Regions from separate parts of the Candidatus Enterococcus palustris genome, predicted to be linked through region 1. Evidence: predicted binding sites of a transcription regulator. Region 1 holds the regulator's gene; each other region holds the start of a gene.
What was found. Region 1 encodes LexA, which represses DNA repair genes until DNA is damaged. Its sites were predicted from a motif close to CNAACANNTGTTNG; they were not measured.
Positions count from the first base shown of each region.

Region 2: a site for LexA is predicted at 1,284-1,297, ahead of A5821_RS05965 (Y-family DNA polymerase). Genes of this name have one in related genera too.
Region 3: a site for LexA is predicted at 1,196-1,209, ahead of uvrB (excinuclease ABC subunit UvrB). Genes of this name have one in related genera too.

Region 1 is NZ_CP147244.1:737,899-740,182, reverse strand. Features, by position in the region: gene A5821_RS03380 (thymidylate synthase) at 1-565, shown strand, start outside; gene A5821_RS03375 (dihydrofolate reductase) at 584-1,084, shown strand; gene lexA (transcriptional repressor LexA) at 1,153-1,773, opposite strand; gene A5821_RS03365 (DUF896 family protein) at 2,106-2,284, shown strand, end outside.
Region 2 is NZ_CP147244.1:1,263,777-1,266,060, reverse strand. Features, by position in the region: gene A5821_RS05970 (AI-2E family transporter) at 28-1,071, opposite strand; gene A5821_RS05965 (Y-family DNA polymerase) at 1,336-2,284, shown strand, end outside.
Region 3 is NZ_CP147244.1:3,690,088-3,692,371, reverse strand. Features, by position in the region: gene uvrB (excinuclease ABC subunit UvrB) at 1-1,012, opposite strand, end outside; gene A5821_RS17220 (amino acid ABC transporter substrate-binding protein/permease) at 1,441-2,284, shown strand, end outside.

The DNA of each region.
Region 1 (2,284 bases):
TTTATCGGATGATATTTTTGCTGAGAAACATGGTGAACTAGGCAATATTTATGGAGCTCAGTGGCGCCATTGGGAAACCAAAGACGGTAGTTTCATCGATCAACTAAAAAATGTTATTGAAATGATAAAAAAAACGCCTGATTCAAGACGTCTGATCGTGTCTGCTTGGAATCCAGAAGATGTTCCATCAATGGCTTTGCCGCCGTGTCATACAATGTTTCAATTTTATGTGAATGATGGTAAACTAAGTTGCCAGCTGTATCAACGCAGTGGAGACGTTTTTCTAGGTGTTCCTTTCAACATTGCCAGTTATGCTTTATTAACGCATTTAATTGCTCATGAAACAGGTTTAGAAGTAGGCGATTTCGTGCATACATTAGGAGATGCACATTTATATACCAACCATGTTGATCAAATGAATGAACAACTTACTCGAGAGATTCGATCTTTTCCAACGATAAAATTGAATCAAGAAAAAAAATCTGTTTTTGATTTTGATATGGAAGATATTGTTATAGAAGGATATGATCCGCATCCAGCAATCAAGGCACCGATTGCCGTTTAATTTGAAAGGAGTTTCCTGATGCTAGCAGCCATATGGGCACAAGATGAAAAAGGGACGATCGGTAAAGAAAATCGATTACCTTGGCATTTGCCAAATGATCTGAAATTTTTTAAGCAAATGACTGAAGACAACACGATTGTTATGGGAAGAAAAACTTTTGAGGGAATGGGAAGCCGCCCACTGCCGAATCGTCAGACGATTGTCCTGACAAGAGACAAAGGATACCGTGCAAAAGGGGTCATTGTATTTCATACGATTGATGAAGTTCTAGATTACGCTAAAACTTTTGCTGGGATTACATTTATTGCAGGTGGTTCAGCAGTGTATGAGGACTTTTTACCTTATTGTGATGTGCTGTATCGTACAGTGATTCATCATATATTTGATGGTGATACGAAATTTCCAACTGTTGCTTGGGATGATTGGACATTAATCAATTTAAGTGAAGGATCTAAGGACGAAAAAAATAGTTATGATTATCAGTTCGAGACATATCAGCGTAAAGTAGCAGCTGATTAAAACGTTAATGAGGCTTATTCGGAGGAATAACAAAAAAACATACTATTGCTAGTATGTTTTTTTGTTATTTAAATATGATTGCGGTATAAACCAACAACTTTACCTAAAATACTCACATTACTTAAAATAATTGGATCTAGCGCATCATTTTCAGGTTGTAAACGAATATGATCTATCTCTTTAAAAAATCGTTTGCAAGTAGCTTCATCTTCATCAGTCATAGCAATGACGATGTCACCATTTGATGCAGAGCTTTGTTTACGGACAATTACTTGATCACCATCCAAAATCCCTGCGTTGATCATACTTTCACCTCTGATAGTCAGCATAAACAGAGCATTTTCTTCTGCTTTTAAATCAGGAGGAAGAGGGAAGAAATCAGAAGCTTCTTCTACAGCTAAGATAGGTTCCCCAGCGGTAACAACTCCGAGCATCGGGATAACTGTTGGTTTAACACCAATTTTATCCAGGCCGTCCGCTGTTAATTCAATTGCTCTTGGTTTAGTGGGATCACGTAAAATCAACCCTTTTTTTTCTAAACGGGCTAAGTGTCCATGAACAGTAGATGTTGAAGAAAGATCAACCGCCTTACCAATTTCTCTAACGGTCGGGGGATAGCCTTTCAGTTCGACTTGTTCGTATATATATTTTAAAACCTCAACTTGCCTTGTGTCTGTACGTTTCACCAAAACCCGCACCTTCTTTCAATTTATAATTTTAGTGTACCATAGTTTTATATAGGAATCAAACAGGCGTTCGTATTTTTTTGAAATAAGTACTGTTAGGGCAATTTTTGTATAGAATAGGCAGTTTTGTTTCTTTTTTATCTAAGAATATAGTTGTATTTTTTGTGTGCATCTTATAAGATAGACATGGAATGTAAACTTGTCTAGCTATATGGGGTAGCAATAAGCTCGATTTTTTATAATAATAGAATATGACTGCGAAAAAGTATTACAGAACTATTTTTATCTGAGCGCTGAGCGAGCCTATCTAGTTTTTAAAATAAGGAGGTATGACTATGTTATCGTCTGAAAAAATGAACCGAATCAATGAACTTGCTAAAAAGGCAAAAGAAGGTGAATTGACTGAGAAAGAAAAAGCAGAACAAAAAGTACTTCGTCAAGAATATTTAGCTGCTTTTCGCGGTGGTATGCGTCATCATATCGAGGGAATGAAAGTGGTTGATCCTAAAGGAAA
Region 2 (2,284 bases), 530 kb from region 1:
TTATCTCCAGTCGTTCACTTTCTTTTTTTATTCATTTGACGAATTAGAGAGTTTATCGATGTCGGAATGGATTGGTTTAACTTTTAAGATATCTAAAAAGAAAGTAAAAATTGGAATACCGACAATCAATCCCCAAACACCGAATAGTCGCTCGCTGATCAATAAAATGACGAAGGTATAAAAAATCGGTAAATCCGTTTTACTGGACATAAATTTAGGATTCAATACATAAGACTCGAATAAATGGACAACAATAATGACGACTAAAATATAGATAACATCATTGATGCCGCCTTCAGAATAAGCAATAAAACTTAGTGGAATACAAGAAATGATCACACCTGCAACGGGAATCAAACTCAAAATAAAAATCATGATTGCTAAACTTGGTAATTGAGTAAAACCGATCAAAGCCAGACAAACCGTTGTAATACCAGTATTAACGACAGCAATAAAAAATTGAGCTTCCATCACGACGCCAAAGGTATTCACAAACTTATCTGCAAAAAAGTAAATATCTTGAAAGAACCAGTCAAAATCACTCTTTAAAAATAACTTAGAAAACTCTGCCATTTGTTTTTTCTCGATCATAAAAAAGAAACTTAAAATAAAAGAGAGGACAAAGGAAAGTCCAATAGAACCGATATCTTGAATATAACGTAAGAGCGTACTTGCACCATTTTGAATTTGGGTCATCAAGTTAGATTTTTCTATATATTCATTAATTATCATCAATAATTGATTGTGACTATCAGTTGGATTTTGATAAAAATGTACAACAGAATTATACATTTGGACTGTTTGATGAATCAGAACCGGCATATACTTTGTTATAGCCAGATAAACTAAAAAGACAATCAAAGAATAGGTTGCTAAAACAAGTATGAGCGACGGTATTTTTAAAAAACGCTGAACAAATTTTACGAAATGAAGTGCTAAAAACGTAAAAATAAAAGTTAATAAAATCATTGTGATCATGCTTCTAGCTAAAAATAAAATAAAGATAACAACAGCTAAAACGAAAAAACGTCTTAATCGTTCATTTTGAATAAACTTTTCATAAATCGACATGGCTTTCACTCCTTTTAATGAATGATTTGTACCCTTTACATATAAGGGAACAAATCAATAAGAGCAAAGACTCACCTTATACTCTTAATAATAGTACATATTAAGATAACTATAATGCTTTTTTGCATATTAAGATAGCAGTTTCCTTTATAATTCTAAAAAAATTATTTTTTATCAGTCAAAAATTTAAAAAGTTGTTCCCCTTTACAAAAGGAACGTATGTTCGTATAATTGGTTATGAAATAAACCAAGGAGAGGGTTACTATGTTTTTTGATTATGAAAAAGAACCTAGAAGAGTGATTTTTTGTATTGATGTAAAATCCTTCTATGCTTCAGTTGAGTGTGTCGCTAGAGAGTACGATCCGATGGAAAAAATGTTGGTCGTGATGAGTCATGCTGAAAATACTGGTGGTTTAGTTTTAGCTTCTTCTCCGAAAGCCAAAGAAGTCCTTGGCATCACGAATGTAACACGCAAATATGATGTACCAAATCACCCAGATCTAGTGATTGTCCCGCCACGAATGAATGAGTATATCAAGGAAAACATGAAAATCAATGCAATTTATAAGGAATATGTAGCAGAAGAAGACTTACATATTTATTCGATCGATGAATCGTTTTTAGATGTGACAGCTAGTTGGAGATTGTTTGGACAAACACCCATGGCACTAGCACAAATCATCCAGCAAAGAATCAAAAAAGAAACTGGCTTGTCGATTACGATCGGGATTGGTGATAATCCTTTGTTAGCCAAATTAGCTATGGATATTGAAGCTAAGCACAATGAGCAACGAGTAGCTGAATGGCATTATGAGAATGTTTCTGAAAAAGTTTGGACAATCGATCCCATGACTGAAATGTGGGGAATAGGTCAGCGACTGGCGAAACGCTTAAATAATCTGGGGATTCGTTCCATTTACGATTTGGCTCATGCTGATTTGAATAGTCTTAAAAGAAACCTAGGAATCATCGGAGAACAGTTGTATGCTCATGCGCACGGCATCGATCGAAGCCGCTTATCCGAAAAATATATCCCAGAAGAACGATCATACAATAATTCTCAGATTTTGATGCGAGATTACTTGAGACAAGATGAGATTGAAGTTGTGATCCGGGAAATGGCAGAGCAAGTGGCAGCTAGACTGAGGAAAGCGCATTGTCAGACTGAATGTGTTCATTTATCTATCGGATTTTCAAGAGCTAGTAAGGCAG
Region 3 (2,284 bases), 820 kb from region 1:
AATCATCTGGGAAGAAGTCAATCAGAGTGTAAGGCGGTTCACCTTCTGAACGACCATCCATATGACGAGAATAATTTTCGATACCTGATGTGTAGCCCATTTCTCTCATCATTTCAATATCATAATTCGTTCTTTGTTCTAATCTTTGGGCTTCTAATAATTTATTTTCATTACGCAATACAGTTAGACGAGCATCTAGTTCTTCTTGGATTTGGGAAATCGCATGTTCCATATGATCTTCGTTGGTTACGAAGTGAGTTGCTGGAAAAATCGCGACATGTTCTGTCTCGCCAATTACTTCACCTGTGAGAGCATCCACTTCTCTGATCCGTTCGATTTCATCACCAAAAAACTCAACTCTTAACGCATGATCGTCTCTGGAAGCTGGAAAAATTTCCACCACATCTCCTCGTACACGAAAACGTCCACGTTGAAAGTCGATATCATTTCGTTCAAACTGAATATTTACCAAATCAGTCAATAGCTTACTGCGATCCATCTCCATACCAACACGAATAGACACAACTTGTTCACTATACTCTTTGGGATCTCCTAAACCAAAGATACAGGAAACCGAAGCAATCACGATTACATCATTTCTTTCTAATAAAGAACTTGTTGCTGAATGTCGTAATTTATCGATTTCGTCATTGATACTGGCATCTTTTTCTATATATGTATCACTAGAAGGAACATATGCTTCTGGCTGATAATAATCATAATAACTAACAAAATACTCGACCGCGTTATTCGGGAAGAATTCTTTAAACTCTCCATAAAGCTGTCCAGCTAATGTTTTATTATGAGCAATAACCAATGTTGGCTTGTTGACTTCTTTGATGACATTGGAAATCGTAAATGTTTTACCTGTTCCGGTAGCTCCTAACAGAATTTGTGCCTTTTCGCCGCCTTCAATTCCTTCAACTAACCTTTTGATGGCTTCTGGCTGATCCCCATCCGGCTTATATTTTGAGACTAAGTCAAATGTATTGGAGGTCTCTCTTTCTATCATTTAACATCCTCCTTTTACTTCATTTAGTTTTGGTTTCTATTCAACTAGAATATCAGCAAATGATCTGATACACATCTCCTTAAATAGAAACAAAACGTCTCTTATCGAGTAGATGATACGCACTTTTTTGCTATTTTTAACTAGTGAAATTGAAAAGAAACTCCTGCAATTATTTTAACATACCGAACATATTTTCGCTAGTTATAGAATGCATTGCGTATACGCAATTTTCGCTAATTTACATTTTATTTAATCTTTTGTTTGCATCCTTTTACTTTATCCTTTGCTACTTACACCTAGATATGTAATGTTTTGTGACATCCGATGTAAGAAAATGAGTTTTTTTTAATTATATCACGTTGAATGACTTGTGTTTTTGCCTTTTTTTACTATATAATTATCCAATATGCAAATATAGGAGGTATTTTATGAAAAGGAAACACTTTTTACTTTCATTCATTGTAATGATGGCAAGTCTACTGACATTTACACTTGGGCAGAATGCTCAAGCTGAGGAAAAAACATATAATATAGGAACAGATTTGACTTTTGCCCCTTTTGAATTTCAAGACTCTAAAGGTGAATATGTCGGAATCGATGTGGATTTACTTCATGCAATAGCTAAAGATCAGAACTTCAAAGTAAACCTGAAACCACTTGGTTTTGACAGTGCCATTCAAGCTGTACAGTCAAAACAAGTTGACGGTATGATTGCCGGTATGAGTATTACAGATGAACGTAAGAAATCATTCGACTTTTCAGAACCTTATTTCGACAGCGGCTTACAAATGGCTGTCAAAAAAGGCAATGACAAAATCAAACGTTATGAAGACTTAAAAGGGAAAACGGCCGCAGCTAAAGTAGGAACTGAAAGTGCTACTTTCTTGGAGAAAAATCAAGAAAAATATGGCTATACTGTCAAAAATTTTGATGATGCAACAGGACTTTATCAAGCGCTAGAAAATGGCGAAGCAGATGCAATTTTTGATGACTATCCCGTTTTGGGCTATGCTGTAACAAATGGTCAAAACCTACAATTAGTTGGAAAAAAAGAAACAGGCAGTTCTTACGGTTTTGCTGTTAAAAAAGGACAAAACAAAGAATTGATCGAAAAGTTTAATGCTGGTTTGAAAGAACTGAAAAGTTCAGGTAAGTATGAGGATATTTTAGCTAAATATATTTCTACTGGAACTGAGACAAAAACTGACTCTGACTCTAAAATGAAGAAGATCCAACCCAAAAAAGAGTCTTACGTGATCGCAAGTGATTCGA